Regions from separate parts of the Paenibacillus sp. ALE2 genome, predicted to be linked through region 1. Evidence: predicted binding sites of a transcription regulator. Region 1 holds the regulator's gene; the other holds the start of a gene.
What was found. Region 1 encodes LexA, which represses DNA repair genes until DNA is damaged. Its sites were predicted from a motif close to CGAACATATGTTCG; they were not measured.
Positions count from the first base shown of each region.

Region 1 (7,674 bases):
CAATGGTAAAAGCACATATACTAAACAATGAAACATATTTCATAAACTGTACAGGTCTCTTTGCACATTTCCAAGCATATGCGTCTCCAGAGACCAGAGAAGAGTATTTTAAACTATTAGAAAAGGTGTGGTTAGACAATGTTGAAAAAAATGGCACTGTTAATCGTTGCGAGTAGCTTTTTATTTTTTATAACTGGTCCCGTCCTGACGCAACATATTCAGATCCTTGTACAAATTGGAGGTGCTTAAGCACAAAACTCTGCTAGCCTTATGGTTAGCAGAGTTTTTTAGTTAAAGGAATTGTTACACTACGCGCCGAATGAGTCACTGAAGTGATCAGTTTTGAAGCATACATATAAATATTTTGATGGCACAAAGTTACTTCGACACACTTAGAATAGTAGATTTATTATGTAATCATTCCAATATTCTGAGAGGGGATATTATTACTGGTGATGAAACTGCAGAAGCAAATGGGAGAATAGACTACAATAAATAGATTACTATAGAGAAATTAATATATTGTATGAAGCGACAAGAGTGACACAAGGCATACCGTAATCATAGTGAAGCTGGGGCCGTGACCCAAAAGATCGTGTTACGCCGCCTGGAGTGTAAATAGGTACTGTATGGAACACTGAGCCTCAGATTAAGCTGAGGCTTATTTTTATGTGGACCAATTTACGAACTTATCAGTGTGACTGATAACGCGTGGGCTATCAACGTTATAAAGAACGAAATCACAAAGCTGAATGGGTTCGCTGCTGCTTTTTGGTGACTCATTCCGTTCATTGATTTAGCAAAAGATATGCTTGTATGTAGTGCGGGGTTTGCGTTATTGATGATTAATGCTTCATTCATTGCCGTCTTATCCCTTCATCAATCATTTCTTATGGAAGGAATCCCTTCTGTTCCAGCAAATCCTCTGTGACCTTCCACAGTTTTTGCTGCATCTTGGGATCTCCTCCAGGTGAGACTGGTTGAATAGATTTCCCAGTTCCGACGTTAAAGTATCCACCTGTTTTTTTATGATATTCCGAATCTACAATTAATCGGGTGATGATATCTGCTCCTCTTCGCGGATCTCCAAGATGAAGGATTTTCAACAATCGTTCTAATAGAGGGGCAAACCAAAGTTCTCGTCCCAATCTGGTAACATTGAATCCTGGATTTAGTGCATTTACGCTGATTCCCGTATCCGACCATCGTCTTGCCAGTTCAGCAGTGAACATAATATTCAATAATTTGGTCTTTCCATAGATGGGCGATGAGCCACGAGCGGTAAAGGCAGTTGTATCCGTTAAATCCTCGGGGAGCTTCAAAACTCCATGATGGCGTGAAGCTTCGGAGGCAACATTGACAACTCTGGCCTTGCCTACGTTCTGCAGGCACGGTTTTAGTGTATATGTTAACAGCCACGGCGATAAATAATTTATAGCAACCATTTCAGGAAACCCCTCGGGAGTGACGCGTTGCTCAAAAGCATGGATACCCGCATTGTTTAACAGCACATCAATATTAGAGTATGCGGCGGCTATCTCATCCCCGATTCGTTTAACATCCTTCAGTACCGATAAATCTCCATAAAAAAAGTCAACCTTCGCTGATGGGCTAACCAGCTCAATCTGTTTTCTTGTAGCTTCAGCACGTTCCCTACTCCTGGCAGTCAAAACAAGGTCAAAGCAGCCGCGTTTTCCCAATTCAACTGCGACTAGTTGTCCAAGACCACTGGTGGCACCTGTTATGACAACAGTAGTATTTTTAGACATCGTCATTTCTCCTTCATGTGTTACAATTTTATTGGAGTAGCCAATTCGGTGAGTTAGCATATTTGATTTACATATGTCCACTATAATAATTTGGTTGATATATGTCAATCAAATTTGACTTGTGGTTTTTTGAACGAGAGAAAGGTGATTGAAGATGAAATATAATGAAGTTAAAAATGAACCAAGGGAGAAATTGGAGATTGAGTTGGGCGAGCAGCTTAACGCACTTATCAGCGCTTCACACGCCCTGAATGTCAGAGCTGCTGCGAAATTTGACTCTTCCTTACAACCTGCCGCCTTCCATATTGTTCGTTGGCTGTATTCTTATGGCCCAACAAATGCCGCCACTTTAGCGGAATCAACTGCGATGGATCGAAGTTCAGTGAGTCGTCTTGTCAAACAGCTTGAGTCTTTGGGGTATTTGAACAGAGAGGCCTCCCGAAGTGATGGACGAGGAATTGTATTATCTCTTACTGAGCATGGACAGCAAAAATTAATTGATGTGCTTAAGGAGAAAGAGTCCGTTTTCTATGAACGAATTTCGGACTGGGAAGATGCTGAGCTTCATAATTTTAACCAAATGCTTAGGCAATTTAATGGACTCCATCGCCACGGAACACAACCTTAAGAAGTGACCCGCATGTAAGGAGTTTGGATATAGAGTAGAAGTGGATAATGAAATCTACCCGAATGTGTATTTTTTATGTCAGACAAAGCTCCCCTTACTTTGACAATCAATAAGCCGTATGTTTATGGATGAAGATAAATAGGAAGGAAAGGATGAAAATAATGAGTATGAAATTAGGAAGGAAAACTACTTTATGTTTCTCCACAATTGCTCTCTTATTTTCAGTTTTGTCCCCGCTATCAGCCTCGGCAGATGTAGCAAGCGTCACCCATGACACCTATACAAACTCTTTAAATCAGGAATTAGTTTCATCTCAATTAGTAATTTTTAAAGATGACACAGCATATACAGATGTATCTATTGTCGGGAAAAGAGTGAAATTTTCGATTAGTGGTTTAGAAAACCCGTTTAACACTAATTATTACAATCGATTAGTCTGGACTAGTACTGATGAAGAACCAAATATAAAAAATATTCTGACAGTAAAAGTTGCGCCAAAGACAGGGTCGCTTTACAGTTCCAGCAACTATGAAAACCTTTCACTGATAAAACAAAAAATCGATTCTGACTCACCTGTATATGGATGGATTCAACTAGAATCCAAAGAGTGGGTTAAAGCAGGATCAGCTATAATCAAATATTAGAAAATTCCTAATGTGCAGTATAAGTAAATACTGTAAATAAGCGAAATCCCCGCCGACCAGCTAAGGTAGTGGGGATTTTTCAATATAAAATAAGACTTCATCAACTATTGACAGAGTCTTTTAGAGAATTGTTGAAAGTAGTGTTGTTCTTAAGAAGGGAAAAGTGTTTCGAAATCTGGAAAACCGCCATCACTAAGCCAACGGGTAGGGCCTTCAAAACTTCCATCGAGTGTAGCGGTAGCATAATCTCCATTGGAGCCATACAAAGTAATAGAGATATTTTTTATTATTTGTATTTAATGTTATACATGTGTAATGGGTTTGTACATAGTTCACTAGTTCTGAAGAATATTCCTTACTTGTCTTTGTCTGTTACGATATGTTCATAAAAAGTTCACTTACATGAAAATTTGGTTGCAGCTAAAATAATCACATCCAAAAATGAAAGGTTGAATTAAATGCCAACAACTAAAAAGGAAAGCTTTTACTTTGGGGTTATTATGTGTTTTGGAATGGTCGTTATTATGACCTTCTATAATCTTTTGATTAACGGATTGATTGGAAAAATTAGCTTGATTACCATTGCTGTTGAATTTCTAATTGGATTTATTATAGCGCTCATATTAGATTTATATATCGTGGGTCCTGTAGCAAAAAAAGTTGCTTTAAGCCTACCTTTTGATAAATCCAAAAAAATATTTTTAATTATCACGATTTCAACATGTATGGTGTTCGGAATGGCCTGTTCTATGTCTTTCTACGGTTTATTAACTTCAATTCTAAGTCAGGGTATTGGCGATCATTCATTATTTGAAGCATATTTAGAAATTTTTATAAAGAACTTTGTTTTGGCCTATCCATTACAATTATTGGTTATGGGTCCTGTTGTTCGAGCCTTGTTTATAAAATTTATAAAGAAAAGCGGGCAAGTGGGACCTTATAAAAAAGTATTAAATTAAATAATAGAGCAAATCCATTGCAGCAATGTTAAGCTAATGAATGGTTTTACAGCTAGAAATGCTTAAGTTATGAAAATCGGATACAAGTCTGAGGAAGCTATAACTGGCGGGATTGGTAGTTTGGTGTATTATTTAACACAAAAAAAGCAGGAAGAATTCTTCCTGCTTTTTGCTTGAAAATAATTATTAACGTCTGCGTTGTCCATCATTCACGCTAAACAGATTAACAGCCAGTGCGTTACCTCTTGCACGCGCATTGGCTCTTTGGTTGGAACGGATGTTTAATCTTCTTCTTCTCAATTCACGGTTGCTGTGTCTTCTGCTCATAATATCACCTCCCTTCAAAGAAATGAAGGTACGGTTAAATCTTAATGATGTTTATGCTTACGCTTGGAAATTTTGATATTTAATGCGTTAGTTGCGAGTGCATTTCCGCTTCCTGTTTTAGCAGCTGCGGCTTGAAAGACTTTAACGACCAGATATCTGTTTTTCCCGATGCGATGCTTATACGTTTTAACTCTATTTCTGATCATCTGCATAACTCCTTTGCTTTAGGTCTGCTATATACATATGTCAATTGTGCTAGTAATGTATCAGCATAAATCTACTAAAGACAAAAAGAAGCTAGTACCTATGTTCCTAAATGTTTAACAAAAAAAGCTCATGCTAGCCTGCGTTCGCCTTCCCAACTTTACGTTATAGAGGAAGGTCACCGTAGGTTCATATGTGTCAAATTTCCATTTGTTTAGCTAATAAAAGTAAACAGTTCGAGATCAGAGTGGAACTATCTCGGATAATGGGGCGGATATAATAGTAGAGACAATATAGGTTGCTGAAAAGGAAAGAATAGTTGGAGACACATACATAGTAAACATAATAACAATATAAAACCGGCTCGCCTAGGCGGCCGGTTTTATATTCGTGGTAGTATAACGGGGAAGAAAGCACGATAAATCAGTGGAAGTCCCGGAAGAGTCCAACAACCTTGCCCAATATGCTGACGTGTGTCAGTCGAAGTGGCTCAAAGGCTGGATTTTCAGGTTGAAGCCGGATATGATCTTTTTCTTTGTAAAAGGTTTTAACTGTAGCCTCGTCTTCATCTGTCATAGCTACTACAATGTCTCCGTTATCAGCGGTCTGCTGCTGACGCACGATTACATAGTCTCCGTTAGCAATACCAGCTTCAATCATGCTTTCGCCTACAACAGATAACATGAATATTTTATCCTCACCAACAAAGTGTTGGGGAAGAGGAAAGTAATCTTCAATATTTTCTGTCGCCGTAATAGGAAGACCAGCGGTTACTTTGCCGACAACGGGAACACGACTAATGGAGTAATTAATCAAGTTGCTGTTATCCGATTCGTCTTGACCGAGTAATTCAATAGCCCGTGGTTTCGTAGGATCGCGGCGAATGAGTCCTTTTTTCTCCAAACGATCCAAATGACCGTGAACCGTAGAACTGGAGGCCAATCCGACTGCCTCGCCTATTTCGCGCACAGAAGGGGGGTATCCCTTTAGACGCACTTCATTGCGGATAAATTCAAGAATGGCCTGCTGGCGGCTCGAAATCTTAGACATACCGTATCAACCCCATTTAGTAACGTTTGGGAAAATTATAGCATAGAACCTCCGTTCGTACAAACATAAGTTCTAAATAATCCCTAAAAATATTCACGAACTTTTGTTCTCTTTTCTATTGAACAAAACAAACGTTCGTGTTATATTGTGAAAAACATAAGAACAAACGTTTGGAGGACGCGGCCAATTATGAAATATAGCACTTATCAAAGTATTTTTCCGATGAATTTAGAGAATTTACAGGAGACCCGAAAAGAGGGTAAGGTACGTTTGTTACAGGCTCTTACCAATACTCTTTTACTTAAGCTTCTTATTCTAGTAATTATCGTTTGGGTTGCAGGGGCAGGTGTACTTACGGTTTTCGCAGCACCTCCAGTTTCCAATGAAGAAGTGATTAAGCTGACTGTACAACCTGGAGATACGTTATGGAAGATTGCCGTGAATCATAAACCGGAACGAATGGATACACGGGTATATATTGAAGGAATTGTACGTATTAACGATTTGGAGGATCGGGGGGTGCAGGCAGGTCAGGTACTTAAGCTCCCACCCTTCTGATCTATAAGACTATAGAGCTTGTCAAGGAGCGCAATGAGGGAGCCTTGACAAGCTCTTTTCTACATGTCAAAGTGTATTATATCTTTGCTTTTATGGAGGGGACACAATTTGGATATAGACAGTTTGGTACAGCGCATTAATGAATTAGCGCGCAAAGCAAAAGCCGAAGGATTGACGGAAGAGGAAACCACGGAGCGCGCCAACCTTCGGGAAATTTATTTAGGCAACATTCGCCGTAATTTTCGGCAGCAGCTTGAAACCATTGAATTTGTGGACGATGATACGTCGAAGGGAAATGGCGGGCTGAAGCAATAATGTTGCTAAAGCCTGCGTCATTTGCCTTTTGTTATTAGGTATCTTTCTTGGTATCTATATAGATCAGCTTTAAGGCAATTGTTTTAATGTAATATTTATTGGGAAGGGAATTGAGAGATGGCCCGATCATTTGAAAGAAAAGTACGTAAAAACACAGCGCATTTAAATAAAACGCGTAAGAAACAAGGCATTCAAACCATTAACGGCGCAGGTTCAGCAATGGACATTTTCCGTGGCCGTAATATTACTGTGCCAATCATGCTGGCTGGTCTTGCTGTATTGTACATGCTTATGAGTTACTTTTTGACTAAGACCGGCATGCGGGGAATGGATTGGCTGGTATTTGGCTTGTACTTGATGCTGGCTGTTATCTTCTTCATTCGCCGTCCTTATTTAAAAGTGGGAAAAGATACCCTTTATATGTTAAAAGGTGGCAGAGAACGGCCGATGACGGCAGGGGACATGAAAGCCATCAAAATTGAAAAGGGTTACGTTACAGTTGAAAGAAAAGGGAAGGGCGGTAATTTTATTTTCACAAAATCACTGGGACGCTATGATACAGATGCCATCGCAGAGCGCCTTGAAAAATTTGCACTATCCAATCAGATACAGGTAGATAAGAAATAACCGATTTAGCCTGTAGCTCTGTAAGTAAGGCCGTATGATGTTATTTTTCATATAACATGGTGCGGCCACTTGCTTAATATGGGCACACATAATGATCTGATTCGTGACCAAACAGACAAGCTTACATATACAGTGGAAAGAGAGTGGATAATTCGTATGACGATTCAGGCGATAATGTTTGATCTTGATGATACCCTTCTGTGGGATGAACGTAGTGTAGAAGAGGCATTTGATGCAGCATGTCAAACAGGCTCCCGAGAAACAGGCGCTGATCCGAAAACGCTGGAAGAAGCCGTACGCAAGGAAGCGCGCGCTTTGTATGAATCCTATGAAACCTTTAGTTTTACTCAAATGATTGGCATTAATCCGTTTGAAGGACTGTGGGCGAATTTTACAGCAGGTGAGCAACCTGAATTCCGTCAATTGGAACAGTTGGCTCCTGTTTATCGTAAGGAATCATGGCGCAGAGGGCTTCAGCAACTGGGGATAGATAATGAGGAGTTGGCGGAAAAGTTGGCTGCCCAATTTGCTTCGGAAAGACGTGCACGTCCACATGTATATGAAGAAACGTTTGAAATTCTGGATCAATTGAA
Region 1 covers NZ_CM134213.1:4,201,285-4,208,958, forward strand. Annotated here, with positions in the region: gene ACXHJ1_RS18405 (helix-turn-helix transcriptional regulator) at 1-176, shown strand, start outside; gene ACXHJ1_RS18410 (SDR family NAD(P)-dependent oxidoreductase) at 891-1,769, opposite strand; gene ACXHJ1_RS18415 (MarR family winged helix-turn-helix transcriptional regulator) at 1,924-2,397, shown strand; gene ACXHJ1_RS18420 (hypothetical protein) at 2,559-3,041, shown strand; gene ACXHJ1_RS18425 (DUF2798 domain-containing protein) at 3,500-4,000, shown strand; gene ACXHJ1_RS18430 (hypothetical protein) at 4,187-4,327, opposite strand; gene ACXHJ1_RS18435 (hypothetical protein) at 4,369-4,533, opposite strand; gene lexA (transcriptional repressor LexA) at 4,955-5,581, opposite strand; gene ACXHJ1_RS18445 (LysM peptidoglycan-binding domain-containing protein) at 5,771-6,139, shown strand; gene ACXHJ1_RS18450 (DUF896 domain-containing protein) at 6,248-6,454, shown strand; gene ACXHJ1_RS18455 (hypothetical protein) at 6,572-7,081, shown strand; gene ACXHJ1_RS18460 (HAD family hydrolase) at 7,238-7,674, shown strand, end outside.

Region 2 (7,674 bases), 330 kb from region 1:
TGAACCCAAAACTCCTAGTCCTATTAGGGAACCTAATACTCCTGGAACAGAAACGATCGACAAATCTGGTCTCTCTACAATTACCATCATAATACCACCCCCTGCTGCCGCACCAAACAGTGTCGCAAAGGTCGCCTGATACATGGAAAGATTGGAAAGAAAACGTTTGGAGAGCTGTGTTCCAAATCCGTAGCAGAGAGTCGCAAGCAGCATACATCCAAAACCTACCGGATCAACAGAAATAATAGAGGCAGGATTAATACCCAATAAAATAATAATTCCTATAAAAGCGAGCCCCATTCCTAACCACTGCAGGCGATGAAATATAGCTCCGAAGAAGACAAGACCCACCAACATAGTCCATATTGGCGTGGTGGCATTCAATACAGAAGCCATGCTGCTAGCTATTCTGGTCTCACTAAAACCAATCAATGTCCATGGTAAAACCATGTTGACACATGCTACCAGAATAACCGATTTCCACGGAATGCTTTTGATTTTAAACGGCTTGCGTATAAGAAGCATTAATAAGATGATAAAAATAAGACCAAAACTGGATCGCAGAAATACAATGGTCCACGGTCCTACTTGATGTAGCAATAACACCTTAATAAACATAAAAGAACCGCCCCAAATAAGGCTCAACAATAATAAAGCTACATATAACGAACGTGACAATATGTAAACCTTCTTTCTCGACTTTCTTAAGTTAAAAGTAGAAAACGACCGCTATCAGAACGCTATCCCTTCTATGTAAGTTTTTTATCCATTAGCTTAACACAAATTTTGTTTGACTGTCATCGGTCATATACGAAAGAATCTTTACCACAATGGCACATGGAATTAGGACTTCCTGACACTTTTCCAATAATTGATGATTGCTTTGGCAACAGAAAAATCCCTATGATGAGGTATATCCAGAACGTATGTTCTATATACTTATTATATATTGTACTTTCACTCCGCGTAAAGGAGATATTTATGACAAACAAAAAGGTACTTGCTAACAAGCATAAAGCTCCTCTGCCTTCTGAAGAAGACGCAGGACTGATCAAAATGTGTGTACTTCTAACACTTGTACTGGATGTGCTGGAGCGAGACATTCGTATTATGAATATCTCTCCTCTAAAAATGCCCGATTTGTATATTCGTAGCCTGACTGGAGTACAACAGCGCGTAACTGTTCAATTAGCAGACACAAAAGCACGAATGAAAAGACAGGGAGTGAAAATATACAGCGAAATCCGAAATCATGAAGGCGTAGAGGTTTTGTATGTATGCCGCGGTTACCAAAGACGATTTTTCATGCTTTCATCCTTTGCCCGCAGTGAGGTTCGGCGTAAACTCGGATACTACCTGGGAATTGATCTGACCCAAGACTATGACCCCTTATAATTTCGCCTTGCCTACTTGCCTGAACAAAGAGAAAATTTTAAAGCCCATTGGTTACATGCAAATAATTTGGCTCGTATTTTCAAAAAGGAGGAATCTAAAATATGAAAAAAGAGCAGAGCCGCATAAAATGCTGGCTCTACTCATAATTACAACAGGCTGCTGGGATCAGGACAGCTTAAAGGATGCCAGATTGGCAAATGCATCGATTTATGATCTTACTCCTAAGGGCCTACTCCAGCAAACACTAGAAGTTGTAGATGAATCTCAAACCAATGAAGGTAAAGTACCAATGAAGTTTATTCAGGCACCGAGAATTCTGTCCGACAGATGTACCGGAGCCTGACTATCCAACTTCCCATTCAAGGTAGCCATTGTAATGGAATAGCGTTGGAATAAGGAGTATCCCCGTGTCCGTTTTCATCCGCAGGTCACTGTCAATATTGTTGGAAACGGTGTTCTAAACTAGATCGTCCATGTTGCTTAGTTGTTGGATTGATCAGTCGTTGGTTCAGGATCGATAACCTCATCAGGCTGAGTTTTTGGAGCACCACTCTGGTTCTCTGATTCAGAAGGTGTCTCCGGCACGTTTTCAATAGAAGGTTGCGAAGTATCTGTTGATGGCACATCGTTATTCTCATCAGGCGGTTCGATCTCTGCGTCTGTGTCAGGAACAGAAGGAACTGTTTCCTCTGGTGGAACCTCCTCTTGATCTGTTGCTGGTACCTTGATCTCAGGGACATCTTCTTTCTTGATATCTGGTTTGGACGGAACTACTGGTCTAGCAGAACGTGGAAGCTGTTCTCTTCCGACTTCGGTCGGCACGTACTTTTGGTTAAACCAGTCAGTCACGAGGTGACCTGATTGGCGGGAATAGCGCCCTGGCAGCTTACCTGTAAGACTAGATACCGTAACTTTCACAACGCCTTCCGGCTGTATAAAATGCTTATTCTTAAAAAGCTCAGGCTGGTCCTTGACCGCCTCATTCATGATCAACGCCCACACCGACTGTGCTCTGGTGTGACCTTCTTGAGATAATGTATTAACCTGTTGACGATAACCAGCCCATACGCCTAGCGTAACGTCAGGTGTGTATCCCATAAACCACACATCACCAAAGTTCTGTGTCGTACCCGTTTTACCCGCAATATCAATGGTACCGTAGCTCTTAAAAGCTTTTTGCAGACGTTTGCCAGTTCCTCTTGGGTCTGATATAACGGTTCTGAGCATATCCGTCATCAAAAATGCGGTTTGCTGCGAATATACACGTTTCGTCTGTGGTTTAAATTCATATACAATCTTACCGTTGGCATCTGTAATTTTACTGATCAAGTGAGGGGCATTATACACGCCCATATTGGGAATTGTTCCGTATGCTGCGGTCAGTTCCTCGACAGATACCCCCTTACTAAGTCCACCTAGAACTCCTGTTTGAGCATGTTCATCCTGCGGCTGAATCGTCGTAATTCCAAGAGAACGCACAAAATTCCAAGCGTTTGGAATTTTAACTTCATATAAAAACAGCCTCAGTGCAGGGATGTTAATTGACCGATTGAGTGCTTCACGGGCTGTCATAAGCCCCTCATACCTTCTGTTATAATTTTTAGGAATATGATAACCCTTTCGTCCGTCTTTCAATATGATTTGTGAATCATCAATAAGACCGGCGGGCTGAGTGTAGCCCTTCTCCAAAGCAGGTAAGTAAGCAGCAATAGGCTTCATGGCAGAACCGGGCTGACGTGTCATTTGAGTTGCATAGTTCATTTGCTCGGTATTAAAATCCCGGCCCTCGATCATACCGAGGATAGCCCCTGTTTTATGATCAATCATGATTGCCGCAATCTGTTCTAGTCCCTTCTTCTTACTGTATGGAGAAAAATTTTGTGGATTAGCTGCAATCTGTCGCATATTGCTATAAATTTTTTTATTTATCGTTGTATAAATTCGATAGCCGGACCGTTGCAACTCTTCTCGCGTATTTTGAAGAAGTTCAGCATGCTCAGGCTTAGAAATCTCGGCTGCTGTGAGATTCGGATTTTGCTGGAGTGCTAACAGCTGTGCGGCCTCCCGCTCTGTTTCCAGCATCAAATAAGGGAATGTGTTATAGCTTTTTTCGCGATGGGGTGCAAGAGTCGCTCTCACATCAAATTGAAGCGCATCATTATATTCGGACAGTGTGAGCTTGCCTGTTTCCAGCATTCTTCCCAACACAACACGTTGGCGCTCCATCGCTTTGTTGAAACCTTCTTCATCAAAATTCCCTTTACCATCAAAAGCGGAATAAACAGATGGCAGCTGTGGAAGACCTGCCAAATAAGCCGCTTGAGCAATATGAAGCTTATGTAGATCACTTACATTAAAAATTCCTAACGAAGCAGACTTGATTCCATACAAATTGTAACCAGCGGAACCATTACCAAAAGGCATTTTATTTAAGTAAGCCGTTAATATTTTGTCTTTGCCCATAAAACGCTCCATACGTAGTGCCAGCAGCATTTCCTTCACCTTTCGGCTGTCCGTTTTATCCAGACTGAGGAAAACTCTTCGAGCTACCTGCTGCGTCAGTGTACTGCCGCCAGTTTGGCGGTTTTCATTCAAAAGTTTCTGTTTGACAGCACGAGCCGTCCCCTTTAAATCTACACCATGGTGCTCATAAAATTGGCTATCTTCTGTTGAAATGAGGGCATCCACAATGGACTGAGGGACATCCTTCAGGTCAACGAGCTGTCGGTCCTCTTCCATGCGCATTCTTCCAACCGGAGTTACCTGATCATTAAAAAATACAAAACTGGTCAGAGCATTCTCATTTACCTTTTCATATATCAATTGACGTGATCGTACAGGTTCATCATGAACCAGTGCCGCCACATAACCGGAAATAAGACCTCCGGCAAACAGCACTCCAAGTACACCCGCAAGCGAGAACCACTTGATATTAATCAGCAAAACTCTGCCAAAAATGCGCCACCTACTGCGTTTTTGAGATGATGGTCGACGTTTTGGGTTCATAAAAATGGTTTTCTCCCCTCAATATTCATTCATTTCCACTTGTTTTTGTTCAAGATAATATGATACGCCATGCTAGGTTTCCCGTAAACTGTAATGTTCCAAAAAATACATTTGTATTAAGAACACTTGTTCTATATATAATACTACTATAAGGGTATATGTTCAAGAATATTCTGGAATATGATTAATCACATGCCAGGAAAGGAGGTCAACATTGTGAAGGAGCGTGGAAGTAGAACCATATTTCTAGCGGACTGCCAAAGCTTTTACACCAGCGTCGAAAAAGCGGATAATCCCGCATACCAACATAAGTCGCTCGTTGTGGCCGGTGGCCCTGCACTTCGTTCAGACATTATTTTAGCCACGTGTCCACTGGCCAAAAAACATGGTATATCCACTGCAGAACGTCTGGGGGAAGCTGTAAAAAATGTCCTGACCTTATCATTGTACGCCTGCGCATGCAGCATTATATCGATGTCTCATTAAAAATAACAGAAATCTATAATGAGTATACGGATTTGGTTGAGGTTTTCAGCATTGATGACAATTTCTGGATATGAGCGGAAGTCTCTCCCTGTTCGGAGATCCGTTGAGTATTGCAAGTGAAATTCAGCGGAAAGTGCTGGCACAAACAGGAGTATGGATTCGAACCGAAGGAAAAGTATAAAACACAGCTAAAATACCAAATAGCATTGTAGTATTAACAAAGTCCAGCAATAATTTTCTAGACTTTAATTCAAAGATTAACAGTTTTTTAGTTTTACCTGTTCCCAAGAACCCTTCAGACCAATATGTAGTGGGATCTGACCTTGCTCTAGTAATTCTAAATTACATCAGTATATCCCTTCAATTTATTTATAATGCCCCCCGATTTTTAGGGATCTCTCCAGTGCCTGACCAGCTTGGGTCAAAGAGGACGCTCTTACGATAGCTGCGCTACCATAGCGTTCTTTAATTTTATCTGTTGCTTCTTCCAAGGAGCGGATACGCTCATGATCCTCAAAGAAGGAAAGTTGATAAGTTTGGTCGTCAACCAACCCACTTAAAGTGACACCTAAGCGTCGTATCGGCATACCGTTCCAAAAATTATAAAATATTTTTTTTGCTGCGTTGTACACTTTATTCGTATTGTTAGTCGGATCTGTAAGCTTCATTTGCCTGGAAAATCCGGTGGGAGCCTCATATGGGCTACATGTACAACTAACGGTCACGACAGAGCCCATGCACCCCTTACGACGACTGTCTCGACAAACTTCTTCCGAGAGTTCAAGCAGGATGGTCTCTACTTCATTTGGTTCCAAATAATCTTGGGGTAGGGTCATCATATGACTTATCGACTTTTGTGGAGAACTGAAGGTATACGGAGCTACAGGACTCTCATCTAGACCATTGGCTGTTTTCCACATGACCTCCGCCTGTATATCCGACTGTTTTCCAAAACGAGCGCGAAATTTAGACTTAAGGTCTGGTAGAGACGTTCTAGCAATATCACCAATGGTTGTCATACCAAGCCGCTCAAAATGGGACGACATCCGCGAACCTACCCCAAACATTTTATTAACTGGCTGTGGCCAGAGCAGCTGCTTTAATTCTGTCCTGGGCAACGTGAATATACCGCTTTTAATTTTTTTAGCCCAAATATCGGTTGCGCTTTTGGCAAGAACCTTATTGGAACTGATTCCTATTCGTACCCAAACCCCGGTTTGTAAAAGAACCTTCTTTTGGATTTCTCTTGCAACGGTTAAAGAATCTCCAAAAATTTTAAAACTACCCGAAATGTCCAGAAACTGCTCATCGATACTAAACACCTCTACCAGGTCGGTGTATTCCTTGTATATATCCGTAATTGCTAAAGAGACATCGATATAGTGTTTCATACGGGGACGGACGATCACAAGCTCAGGACACTTCTTGAGGGCTTCACCGAGCCGTTCTGCTGTAGACACCCCGAAACTTTTGGCCATAGGACATGCTGCTAAAATAATTCCAGACCTGCGTGCAGGATCGCCTGCTACCGCAAGCGGTTTATTTTTATACTCTGGGTAGGAAGCTTTTTCTACACTCGCATAAAAACTCTGGCAATCCGCCAAAAGAATTGTCCGCTCAGTTGTTTTAGTCATGCTGCACCCTCCAAAAAAACGATCATATACGTACGAACATGTATTCTTATTTATTATAATGCCAAACATTAGTTCTGTATTCAGGTAATTTATAGGATTATGTAAATTAATCATCAAAGATTGGGTATCTGGTACGAGCGTGGATCATCACATTATTTCTGTGATCATAAAGGCCAAGAAAGCTTAATGTGCTCGTGGGGGATGAGGATCGGAACGGAATTCTGGTTGGCTGGGCTTCATCTTTTAAATGTCAACAAAAATAAAGAACCAATGTATAACATTTTATCTTGTCTTGAAAAAGCGGAAACTTGGTATACACATTTGAATTCAATTATAAAAAGGCTTTCTTCAACGATGTCGTAGGTACATTTCCGCTGTATGGACTGAATTCCATGACATTTATAGTTCCCAATGTACTTTTAATTTCTTGAAAAGCTCTAGTAAGCTGTGCTTTGTTAGTAATATCCGCAGCAAAACCTTGAGCCTCAATTTAGTTAATTGCTCAGTATACTGGTCTAGTTTCTCTTATGTTCTTGAAATCATAGCGAAATCCGTGTTTACCAAACGTCTTAGCCAGTGAAAAGTCCAATCCGGGATCTGCTCCAACTATGACCAATGATATCAATGCAAATTCACTTCTTCTCTTTTTAAATTCTTATGAGCTAATTTACTAGCGTATTTATAAATTAGAAAAGCGGACGAGCAGCACTTCGTCCGCTCTATTGTAAGTCCTGTCTTTCAGATAAGTGCTTTTGATGATGTTTGTGTCTATTGAGTTATCCTCGAAAATACGACTTAAAAGGTAGATGTATCAATAACAAATCGATATCGTACATCATTTCGGATAAGTCGCTCAAAAGCTTCGTTGATTTGATTGGTGTGAATTACCTCAATTTCAGGGACAATACCATGCTCTGCGGAGAAATCAAGCATTTCTTGGGTTTCAAGAAGATCGCCTCCAGGCGTTGCTGCAATTCTGCGACGACCCATAAGCAAACTGAGCGTATTAAATTGGTTCGGCTTACCGGAATCGCCAATGATAACAAACGTACCATTTATATTAAGCATGGATACGTAAGCATCTAAATTAAGACTTGCAGAGGTCGTGTTGAAAATCACATCAAATTGACTAGCTAGCGTCGAGAATGTGTCA
Region 2 covers NZ_CM134213.1:3,867,791-3,875,464, reverse strand. Annotated here, with positions in the region: gene ACXHJ1_RS16810 (DMT family transporter) at 1-678, opposite strand, end outside; gene ACXHJ1_RS16805 (hypothetical protein) at 982-1,395, shown strand; gene ACXHJ1_RS16800 (transglycosylase domain-containing protein) at 1,876-4,401, opposite strand; partial or broken gene ACXHJ1_RS16795 (Y-family DNA polymerase) at 4,594-5,050, shown strand; gene ACXHJ1_RS16790 (DNA polymerase IV) at 5,253-6,521, opposite strand; gene ACXHJ1_RS16785 (NAD(P)-dependent alcohol dehydrogenase) at 7,317-7,674, opposite strand, start outside.
Region 2: the regulator LexA is predicted to act here: its motif matches at 6,584-6,597, upstream of ACXHJ1_RS16790 (DNA polymerase IV).